One region of the Amycolatopsis sp. La24 genome, then DNA from elsewhere that is predicted to be linked to it. Evidence: riboswitches for the same ligand, from Rfam matches in the RefSeq annotation. Region 1 holds a riboswitch; the other holds the start of a gene.
The links. Region 1 has a riboswitch for cobalamin ahead of PUT80_RS18175 (hypothetical protein). Riboswitches for the same ligand answer to the same signal wherever they lie in the genome.
Positions count from the first base shown of each region.

Region 2: it holds a riboswitch for cobalamin, as region 1 does, so the genes downstream of both, metE (5-methyltetrahydropteroyltriglutamate--homocysteine S-methyltransferase) here and PUT80_RS18175 (hypothetical protein) in region 1, are expected to answer to the same signal.

Region 1 covers NZ_JARACH010000017.1:76,514-82,234, forward strand. Annotated here, with positions in the region: gene PUT80_RS18155 (alpha/beta hydrolase) at 1-162, shown strand, start outside; gene PUT80_RS18160 (ECF transporter S component) at 155-940, opposite strand; gene PUT80_RS18165 (ABC transporter ATP-binding protein) at 937-2,535, opposite strand; gene PUT80_RS18170 (CbiQ family ECF transporter T component) at 2,532-3,611, opposite strand; gene PUT80_RS18175 (hypothetical protein) at 3,598-4,248, opposite strand; cobalamin riboswitch at 4,261-4,391, opposite strand; gene PUT80_RS18180 (Gfo/Idh/MocA family oxidoreductase) at 4,439-5,335, shown strand; gene PUT80_RS18185 (GNAT family N-acetyltransferase) at 5,518-5,721, shown strand, end outside.
Region 2 covers NZ_JARACH010000026.1:95,420-101,140, forward strand. Annotated here, with positions in the region: gene PUT80_RS24240 (methylenetetrahydrofolate reductase) at 1-855, opposite strand, end outside; gene metE (5-methyltetrahydropteroyltriglutamate--homocysteine S-methyltransferase) at 927-3,242, opposite strand; cobalamin riboswitch at 3,361-3,581, opposite strand; gene PUT80_RS24250 (enoyl-CoA hydratase) at 3,845-4,618, opposite strand; gene mmsB (3-hydroxyisobutyrate dehydrogenase) at 4,615-5,499, opposite strand; gene PUT80_RS24260 (enoyl-CoA hydratase/isomerase family protein) at 5,499-5,721, opposite strand, start outside.

The sequences.
Region 1 (5,721 bases):
GTGCCGCTCGCCCTCCAGGACCGGATGATCACCGAGGCCGACGCGCGCACTCCCGGCAATCAGTTCGAGGTCCACGACATCGACACCTCGCACTTCCCGAACGCGGCCGGGATGGCTCAGCTCGTCGAGGTCTTGGACAAGGTCGGCCAGTCGCTCAGCTGAACGCCGCTCGTCGCGCGGCCCGGCGCAGCACGGTCAGGATCGCCGGGCCCAGCACGAGGATCGCGACCAGGTTCGTGAGCGCGCGGCCGGTGTCCCAGCCCAACGTGGACGTCAGCACGGTGAACACCAGGAACCGGTGCAGGTTCTCGCCGAGCGGTCCGCCCGGGACGAAGTCCAGCGCGGTGTGGCTCGCCAGGAAAGGCCAGGTGAACAGGCTCATCGCGAGGCCGTAGAAGTACGCGGCGACCACTCCGTAGAGCGCCAGCAGCGCGATCTCCCACCGGCCCTTCACCCGGCGCGGCAGCAGCCCCGCACCCAGCCCGACCAGCGACGACGCCAGCATCTGGAACGGCAGCCACGGCCCGACGCCGCCGGTGAGCAGCGCGGACGCGAACAGCGACGTCGAACCGAGGACGAATCCGAAGCCCGGCCCGAACACCCGCCCGGCCAGCACGAGCAGGAAGAAGACCAGCTCGATTCCGCCGGTGCCCGCGCCGAGCGGACGCAGCGCGGCGTTCACCGCGGACAGCACGCCGAGCAGCGCGAGCGCCTTCGCGTCGAGTCCGCCGCTGGACAGTTCCGCCAGCACGATCAGGATCAGCACCGGCAGCGTCACGAGGAAGACGAACGGCGCGTCAGTCACGTGCGCGGAGGTGCCGACGGTGCTGCGGGCCAGCAGCGGCCAGCAGAACATCGCCAGTCCGACCACGACGGCCGCCGTCAGCACCAGCGCCGTGCGGTGCCGGATGCGGACGGCTGGGCCCAGGAAATCGGTCACGCCAGCGCCTTCGCCACCGCGTCCACGGTCAGCCACGGCTCCGGCGCGAGGATCTTCGCCACCTGCGGCGCGAAGGCGGGCGAGGCCACGACGACGTCCGCGGTCGGGCCGTCCGCGACCACTTCGCCCTCGGCGAGGACCACGACGCGGTGTGCGGCGGAGGCGACGAACTCGACGTCGTGGGTGGCCAGCAGCACCGCGTGTCCCTCGGCGGCCAGGTCGGCGAGGATGGTCGCGAAGTGCCGTTTCGCCGGGTAGTCCAGGCCGCGGGTCGGCTCGTCCAGCAGCACGACCGGCGGGGCGGCGGCGAGCTGAACGGCCAGGACCAGGGCGAGTCGCTGGCCTTCGGAGAGGTCGCGCGGGTTGGTGTCGTCTTCGATGCCCGGAACGAGACGGTCGAGGAGCTTCCGGGCGGTGCCTGCGGTGACCTCCGATTCGACGTCGGCTTGGCGGCATTCCGCTCCGACCGAATCGAGATACAGCAGGTCAGACGGGGTTTGCGGGACCAGCCCGACGCGCGTGCGGGCGGCCCGCGAGCGGAGGGTCTTCGGGTCCGCGCCGAGGACGTCGACCGTGCCGTCGGAGCGGGGTCCGCTGCCCTGCAACGCCCACAGCAGCGAGGACTTGCCGGAGCCGTTCCGGCCCATCAGCGCGACGACCTCGCCGCGGTCCAGCCGCAGGTCAACGCCCCGCACCGCGTTCACGTTGCCGTACCGGACCCGCACGCCCCGCGCGGTGAGGACCGCTTCGCCCGAGCTTTGTGCCGCCGCAGCAGGGCGACGCTCGGCCAGGCGTTCCCTCAGCGGGCGGGCGAGCCGACGCGCGTCGCGAACCGACAGCGGCAGCGGCGACCAGCCCGCGAGCCGGCCCAGTTCGACGATCGGCGGCGCGACATCAGTATCGGCGAACACCTCCGCGGGCTGCCCGGAGACGACGGTGCCGTCGCCGGGTAGGTAGAGCAGGCGGTCGGCGTACTGCGCGACGCGTTCCATCCGGTGCTCGGCGACGACGACCGTCGTGCCCAGGTCGTGCACCAGACGCGTGATCGCGGCCAGGACTTCCTCGGCCGCGGTCGGGTCGAGCGCTGACGTCGGTTCGTCCAGCACCAGCACGCTCGGGTGCGCCGTGAGCACCGCGCCGATCGCGACGCGTTGCTGCTGCCCGCCGGAGAGCGTCCGAAGTGGACGGTCGCGGAGTTCAGCGATGCCCAGCAGATCAAGGGTTTCCTCGACGCGTTTGCGCATCACGTCCGGCGCGACAGCGAGCTGCTCCATCGCGTACGCGAGTTCTTCCTCGACGGTGTCGGTGACGAAACCGGCCAGCGGATCCTGTCCGACCACGCCGACGACCGACGCCAGTTCGCGCGGCGGATGCGTCGCGGTGTCGAGCCCGCCGACCTTGACCCGGCCGGCCAGCGTGCCGCCGGTGAAATGCGGGACCAAGCCGTTGACCGCACCGAGCAAGGTCGACTTGCCGACCCCGGTACGGCCGGCGACGAGGCAGAGTTCGCCCTCCTCGATCGTGAGGTCGACGTCCCGGAGCACCGGCCGGTCCGCCCCGTCGTACGTGACGCTGACGTGCGAAAACTCGATCATCGGGCGACCTCCGACACCAGCGCCGGACGCGGCGCGAACCAAGCGGGCAGCACACTGATCAGCACCGCGACGGCCGGCAGCAGCGGCAGCTCCGGCCAGGTCAGCGGGCTGGCCGGGGTGGTGAGCGAAACCGGGTCGGCGAGCAGCACGAGCACCGCGGTCGCGACGCCGCACAGCGCGACCAGCGTTTCCGGCAGCCGCCACGGATCGGGCCGGTAGGTCGTGCGGCGGATCTGCCGTCCGCCGAGGACGAATCCGGCAGCGGCCAGCACCAGACCGGCGATGAGCATCGGCACGCCAAGCCACGACGCGGACCCGTCGAGCACGCCGTAAACCCCGACCGCGACACCCACCAAACCGGCCAGCACGCAGGTCGCGATCAGCATCCGGACGCGCGGGGAGAGGTAGCCGCGCCGCCCGTAGCCGCGCGAATCCATGGCCGCCGCGAGTTGCAGCGACCGGTCCATGGCGTCAGCGAGCACCGGCACGAAAATCCCCTTCACGAACCGGAAGCCGCGCGTCTTCCCGGAGCGCAGCCGCCGCGCGCGACGCACCCGCTGCACGCTCTCGACCAGCTGCGGGGCCACCGACAGCGCGACGGTCACCGCCGTTCCCACCTCATACAGCGCCCCGGGTACCGCCTTGAGCAGGCGTTTCGGGTTCGCCAACGCGTTCGCGGCGCCGACGCAGAGCACGATCGTCGCCAGCCGGAGCCCGTCGTAAAGCCCGCCGAGCAGCTCCTCGGCCGAGGTGGGGCCGAGGAGCTGAATGCCGGCCGCGACGCTCGGCAACGGGATGGTCGGCAGCGTGAACAGGATGTGGCCGCCGTCCTCGCCGCCGATCAGGATCCGGAACAGCACGCGCGATGCCAGGATCACCGCGGCGATCCAGGCGTACATCCGGAACGCCAGCGCCCACGGCGCGTCGCCGCGGCGGAGCACCACGACGAACCCGGCCACCGCGATCACCAGAGCGAGCAGCACCGGATTCGTAGTCCGGCTCGCGGCGACGGCGAGCGCGAGCGCCCACACCCACCACGCGCCGGGATGGAGCGCTCGCGGACTACTGCCCAGCACGCCTGCGGCGCACCGCGACGACCGTCCCGGCCACCACGAGCAGCACGACGACCACGATGCCGATCACCAGTCCCCACGAGAACCCGCTGTCCGAAGTGGACGCCGGAGCCTGCGCGGGCGCATTGGCCTTGCGCACCGGTTCGGTGCGCGGCGGCGGATACTCGGTGTAGGACTTGCCGATCGCGAACGACCAGCCCTCGAATGCTCCGGCGGGCGGCTTCCAGCTCTGCGCACCGACCTGCGCCGACTGCCATTTGCCGCCGTTGGTGGCGGTCCAGAAGCTCCACGACGCCTTCTCCGGCGGCATGCCGGTGCAGGTCTGATCCGCGGGCTTGCTCTCGATCTTGCACATCACGGCCAGGCCGTACTTGCCCGCGCCGGTGATTTCGAAGCCGGCGTTTTGCAGTGCGGTGACGCCGTTTTCCTGCTTGCCCGGCGCGCACCGGATGAGGGTTTCCCCGCCAAGCCCCTGGAAATCGACGATCACCGTGACGCCGTTGTCGTCCTGGCAGTAGCCGTCGGTGCCCTTGCCGGGCGTGGTGGCCGAGGCGGAAGAAGCACCGCCGAGACCGGTAGCGACGAGAAGAGCGCAGCCGGCGAGGACTCGCCCCCAGTGCCGCGCGTGCACGAACCGCATGTCAGATGTACCTCGCATCGATCGGACCACGACGGGCGATCCGGCTCGCGGTCCCTCGCGGGGCCGCTCACGGTTGCGGGCCAGCGCCGGATTCTCACCGGCTTCCCCCGTTCGTGGCGAAGAACTTGTCGACGTTAACGCACCGCAGGCCGCGCCGGAAGCGACCGCGGACACACCTACACTTCCGGGCGTGGGACAGGACCAGCTGCGCGTCGGCCTCGTAGGAACCGGACCGTGGGCCACCACGGTGCACGCCCCCGGGCTCGCGGACCATCCGGGGACCGTGCTCAGTGCGGTGTGGAGCCGAAGGCCGGAGGCCGCCACCGCGCTGGCGCAGGCCTACGACGCCGTGCCCACCAGCGATCTGGACGAGCTGTTCGAGCAGGTCGACGCGCTCGCGTTCGCCGTGCCGCCGACCGTGCAGGCCGAGCTGGCGACCCGGGCCGCGGAGGCGGGCAAGCACCTGATCCTGGAGAAACCGATCGCCCCCGACCTGGCCACGGCGCAGCGTCTCGCGGACGCCGTGACGTCCGCTGGCGTCGCTTCGCTGGTGATGCTGACGCTGCGGTTCGCGCAGCAAACGCGCGATTGGCTGGACGGCGTCACTGCCGCCGGCGGCTGGCGAGGCGGCAGCGTGCACTGGCTGTCGGGCGCACTGCTCAGCGGCAAATACGCGACCTCGGCCTGGCGACAGGATCCGGCCGGCGGCGCGCTCGCCGACATCGGCCCGCACGCGTTCGACCTGCTCGACGCCGCCCTCGGCCCGATCACCAACGTCCTCGCCGCACACCGCGGTCCCGAAGACCTGTGGCAACTGCTGCTCGAACACGAGGGCGGCATCACGAGCACCGCAACGCTCAGCCTGCGCCTGCCGGTCCAGCCGACGGTGGTCGAGTATTCGGTCTTCGGCGAACACGGCCTCCGCACGCTGGGCCGCACCGGCACGGCGAACGACGCGTACACCGCGCTGCTGGACGACTTCGCCGCGATGGTGTCGTGCGGAACGACCACGCATCCCTGCGATGTCCGCCGGGGCGTGCACCTGGCCCAGATCGTGGACCAGGCCCGCGCCGCGCTGAACCGTTAATTCGCTTGCCGGGTCTGAGACGATGAACGGGAAGTTCGTTTCGGACGAAGGAATGCCTATGTGCTCCGCCACGGCCCGCCCCGGCCGCCTGGCCTGAGCTGTTCGGCCTGCGCGCCCGGCGTGGGGTTGCCAGTTGTTGTGCTGCCCGCGCATTCCTTCTTCGCGAAAGGCTTCCACCAGAGATGTCCGCCCTTCAGGCATACGTCCGCGCGACCGCACCGATCGGCCGCGAAACCGAGCGAATCGGCCCGTTCCTGGCGACTTTCGCCAAGGACAGCTCTCATCCGATGGCGAACTACGCCATCCCCGACGACGGCGCGAACCCTTCGTCCGCCGAGATCGCTCTCCTGATTTCCGCTTACCGGCAACGAAATCTCCTGCCCCGG
Region 2 (5,721 bases), on a different contig from region 1:
GGCGACGACCTCCGCGGTGGCTCGAGCGAAGTTGAACGTGATGAAGTGCAGCCCCGGCACCCCTTCGGACAGCAACCGTCGCGACAACAGGATCGCCTGTTCGATGCCGAGCGCACGCACGGCTCGGGGATCGTCCGCGACGGCGGCGAACCGAGCCGCCAGCCGCGCCCGGAACGGCGCGCCGGACAGCTGCTCCGAGCGCGCGATGGTCCGCATCGTCGTGACCGGCATCAGCGCGGCGATGATCGGCGTCTCGCACCCCGCCGCGACGACCCGGTCCCGCAGCCGCAGGTAGTCGTCGGCGTCGAAGAACATCTGCGTGATCGCGTAATCCGCACCCTCCCGGCACTTCGCGACGAAACGCGCGGTGTCGTCCTCGACGCTCGCCGAGCGCGGATGCCCGTGCGGGAAGGCTGCCACGCCGACACAGAAATCGCCGTGATCCCGCAGCAGCCGGACGAGTTCGCTCGCGTACGCCAGGCCTTCCGGATGGCGAACCCACTCGCCGCTGACGTCGCCCGGCGGGTCTCCCCGCAGCGCCAGCACATTGACGACCCCGGCGTCGGCCAGCGCGCCGACGAACGACCGCAGCTCCCCGACCGAATGGCCGACCGCGGTCAGATGCGCCACCGGCAACATCGTGGTGTCCCGGGCGATCCGCGAGGCGACCGCGACGGTGTTGTCGCGGGTCGACCCGCCGGCGCCGTAGGTCACCGACACGAAACCCGGGCGCAGCGACTCCAGCCTGCGCACGTTCTGCCAGATCCGGTCCGCGTCGTCGGTCGCGCGCGGCGGCATGAACTCCAGCGAAAGCACCGGCGTGCCCGCGGCCAGCCGGTCCCGGACCGTGCGCAAGGGCACGGTCCGCTGCGCGGGAACCGCGGCGGGCGGAAAGACCGCCCGCCGCGGCGAAAGCTGCCCGCTCGTCACGGGCGCGCCCTCAGCCGACCGGTCGCCTCGACCAGGTTCGCGAGGGTGGCCCGCACCTCGGGGTAGCCGCGGGTCTTGAGCCCGCAGTCGGGATTGACCCACAGCCGCTCGGCGGGGAACGCCGCGACGGCGGTGCGCAGGTGCCCGGCGATCTCCTCGACGGACGGGACGCGCGGCGAGTGGATGTCCCACACCCCGGGGCCCGCCTCGTTGGGATAGCCGGCCTCGGCGAGACCCGCGACGATGGCCATGTTCGAGCGGGCCGCCTCCAGGCTGATCACGTCGGCGTCCATGTCGATGATGGCCTGCAGCACGTCGCCGAACTCGGCGTAGCACATGTGGGTGTGAACCTGGGTGTCGTCCCGCACTCCCGAGGTGGACAGCTGGAACGACGCGACGGCCCAGTCCAGGTAGGCGGCGCGTTCCCCGGTGCGCAGCGGGAGGGTTTCGCGCAGTGCGGGCTCGTCGACCTGGATGATCGAGATGCCCGCGCGCTCCAGGTCCAGCACCTCGTCGCGCAGCGCGAGCGCGACCTGGCGGGCGGTGTCGCCCTCGGGCTGGTCGTCCCGCACGAACGACCACGCCAGCATCGTGACCGGGCCGGTCAGCATGCCCTTGACCGGCCGTTCGGTCTGGCTCTGGGCGTAGGCGGACCACTCGACGGTCATCGGCTCGGGACGCGCCACGTCGCCGACGATCAGCGGCGGCCGGACGTAGCGGGTGCCGTAGGACTGGACCCAGCCGTGCTGGGTGGCCAGGAACCCGGTGAGCTGCTCGCCGAAGTACTGCACCATGTCGTTGCGCTCCGGCTCGCCGTGCACCAGCACGTCCAGGCCGATCCGCTCCTGCTCGGCGATGACCGCGCGGATCTCGGCGCGCATCGCCTCGGCGTAGGCTTCCTGGTCCAGTTCGCCCTTGCGCAGAGCCGCGCGGGCCTTGCGCAACTCCTGCGTCTGCGGGAACGAGCCGATGGTCGTCGTCGGCAGCTGGGGCAGGTGGATCCGGTCCTGCTGGGCCTGACGGCGCTTCCCGTACGGACTGGCGCGGTGCAGGTCGGCGTCGGTGACACCGGCGACCCGCTCGCGGACCGCGGGCACCCGCACGATCGGCGACGCCGCGCGCGAGGCCAGACGGCTCTCGTTGATGTGGAGGACGTTGCCGATCGCGGCGCGGCCCTCGGTCAGGCCGCGGCGCAGGGCGACGATCTCGTCGAGTTTCTGCCGGGCGAACGAGAGCCAGCCCGCGATCTCGGGGTCGAGACCGGTTTCGAGCGTGACGTCCAGCGGCACGTGCAGCAGCGAGCAGGACGCGGCGACGTCCACCGAACCGGCCAGCCCGAGCAGCGTGCCCAGGGTGCCCAGCGCGGCGGGCAGGTCGGCGGCCCAGATGTTGCGCCCGTTGACCACGCCCGCGACGAGGCGCTTGTTCTCGATGCCGCCCGCAGCGGCGAGGTCGTCCAGGTTGGCCGCCGCGTTGTTGGTGAAGTCCAGGGCCAGGCCCTCGACCGGCGACGAGGCCAGCACCGGCAGCGCCTCGCCGAGCCGGTCGAAGTACGAGGCGACGAGGATCTTCGGACGGATCTCCCCCGCGGCCAGCGTTTCGTAGGTTTCGGCGACCTTGGCCAGCACGTCGGCCGGCTGGTCGGTCACAAGAGCGGGCTCGTCGAGCTGAACCCACTCCGCGCCGGCTTCGCGCAGCTGCCGCAACAGGTCGGCGTACAGCGGCACGATCCGGTCGAGCAGGTCCAGGGGCCGGAAGCCCTCGGTGCCGGTCGGGTCCTTGGCCAACAGCAGGAAGGTGACCGGTCCGACGAGCACCGGCCGGGTCGTGACGCCTTGGTCCAGCGCCTCGGCGAACTCGGTCAGCGGCTTCGCCAGATTCAGCGCGAACCGGGTGTCCGGCCCCAGCTCCGGCACCAGGTAGTGATAGTTCGTGTCGAACCACTTCGTCATCTCCAGCGGCGGCGCGTCCGCGGTGCCGCGCGCCATGGCGAAGTACCGGTCCAGCTCACCGGCCGGGGTCGTCGCGTCCGGGACGGCCGCGAGGTGCCGCTCGGGGACCGCGCCCAGCAGGCACGCGGTGTCAAGCACGTGGTCGTAGAACGAGAAGTAGTTGCTCGGGATCTCGTCGACACCGGCCTCGCGCAGCTCGACCAGGTTCCTCAGCCGCAGATCACGGGCGGCCGAGAGCAGGGCATCGGCGTCGCTGCGCCCGCTCCAGTAGGACTCGATCGCTTTCTTCAGCTCCCGCTGGGCGCCCTGGCGGGGATAGCCGTACACGGTCGCACGGCTGGTCGGAATGGTCTGGGTCACGGGGCTCTCCTTCGCGAGTCCGCGTGGACCTGCGGGAGGGCATGCCGAACCGGTGACCGGCACCCGGCCCCGATTCCGGCGACGACCCAACCCGCGAGGTCACGGCCTGCACCCCGCGGTTGCCGGGTGCACAGCGGGCAGGTCTTCGGACTCGCGGGCGTTCCGGCGTGCGCCGGGTTCCTACTGGCCGTCGCTTCCCAAGCCCGGCCGGGCTCAGTGCTGTCTCCGCGGAGACTGACGGCGGTCGTTCCTGCTCACCGCTGCGGGGCAGTCCCGGATTCGCACCGGGTTCCCTCTTGCCTCGATCCCCGCCATGGCACTCACGGGGATCGAACCAGCTGCGCCACCACTCTAGCCGCCCACGCTCGCCTTTTCCTCCCCCCGCGCTCGAGCCCGCGCGATCACGAGCGGACGATCGCGCGCTGCGGTTTGCCGTTGCAGGTGTTCGACGGGCAGTTCGGGCTATTGGCGGCGAACTGTTCTGATGTGCGCGGTCCAGCCGGCGATCCGCGCCGAAATGAAGATCGGCGTGAACACCGGGGTCTTGCCGCGCTCCACAGGCGCGGCGGCCCCGCCACCAGCGCCCAGTCGTACGGACGCTGTCAGGCGTGCTTGAACTCCGCCGCCCGCTTCTCCGCGAACGCCGCCATCCCTTCCTTCTGGTCGTGCGTCGCGAACAGCGCGTGGAACACCCGCCGCTCGAACAAGACGCCTTCGGCCAGCGTGGACTCGAACACCCGGTTCACCGCCTCCTTGGCCGTCGTCGCGGCGACGAACGACATGGACCCGATCTTCTCGGCGACGGAGATCGCCTCGGCGAGCAGGTCCGCCGCCAGAACGACCCGTGACACCAGCCCGGCGCGCTCGGCTTCTTCGGCGTTCAGGGTGCGTCCGGTGAGGATCAGGTCCATCGCTTTCGCCTTGCCGATCGCGCGGGTCAGCCGCTGTGAACCGCCCATGCCTGGGATGACGCCGAGGGTGATTTCGGGCTGGCCGAAGCGCGCGGTGTCCGCGGCGAGCAGCAGGTCGCACATCATCGCGAGTTCGCAGCCGCCGCCCAGTGCGTGGCCGGCGACCGCGGCGATCAGCGGGGTGCGGACTCGGGTGAGCGCGTCCCAGCCGGCGAACCAGTCCTCGGCGTGCATTTCGCTGTACGTGCGCGGGGCCATTTCCTTGATGTCCGCGCCCGCGGCGAACGCGCGGTCCGAGCCGGTGAGCACGATCGCGCCGACGTCGGCGGAACGGTCGAGGTCGGCAGCGGCTTCGGTGAGTTCGCGCATGGTCTGCAGGTTCAACGCGTTCAGCGCCTTGGGGCGGTTGAGCGTGATCTGCGCGACGCGCGGGGCCGGGCGGTCGACGGTGATGGTCTCGGTCATGCGGTTCCGTTCTCCCGGAGGGTGGTGACGATGGCGGAGAAATCGCGGCCAGGGCCGTCTTCGGCGACGAACTCGGTGTAAAGGTCGGTCGCGTGTTTGCCCAGTGCGGTGCGGACGTCGACGGCCTCGGCGGCGGCTTGGGCCAAGCGAAGGTCTTTCAGCATCAGGCCGCTGGCGAAGCCGCCTTCGTATCCGCGGTTCGCCGGGCTGGCGGGAACCGGGCCGGGCACGGGGCAGTTCGTGGTGAGTGCCCAGCATTGGCCGGACGCGGTCGACGCGACGTCGAACAGCGCCTGGTCGGTGAGCCCCAGTGCCTGGCCGAGCGCGAACGCCTCGCTCACCGCGATCATCGAAACGCCGAGGATCATGTTGTTGCAGATCTTCGCTGCTTGCCCGGCCCCGGAGTCTCCGCAGTAGACGAACTTCGCGCCCATCCGGTGCAGATACGGTTCCGCGGCGATGAAGGCTTCGGACCGGCCGCCGACCATGAACGTCAGCGTGCCCGCTGTCGCGCCGACCACCCCGCCCGACACCGGGGCGTCGACGGCCTGGTGCCCAGCCGCGACGGCCAGTTCGGCCGCGCCCCGCGCGTCGGCGACCTCGATGGTCGAGCAGTCGAGGAACAACGTGTCCGGTTGCGCGAGCGGGACGATCTCGCGGTACAGATCCAGGACGTGCTTGCCGCTGGGCAGCATCGTGAGCACGACCTGCGCCTCGGCCACCGCGGCGGCTGGCGAGTCCACAACGGACACTCCGGCAGTCGCAGCCGCGTCCGCCGCCTCGGGGACCGGGTCGTAGCCGACCACCCGCTCTCCCGCCTTGACGAGGTTGGCGGCCATCGGGCCGCCCATGTTGCCCAGACCCAGAAAAGCGACGGCCATCAGTTCCGCACCCCCGCCAGCTCAGCGGCGCCGAGATCGGCGAAATAGGAATCGACCAGCTCGTCGGTCACTTCGGCCACTGTGGACGGAGACCACCTGGGCGACCGGTCTTTGTCGATGATCTGCGCCCGGATTCCCTCGACCAGCTCCGCGGAGGACAGCGCGCGGTGCGAGATCCGGTACTCCTGGACCAGCGCGCTTTCCAGGTCCGGCAACCCGGCC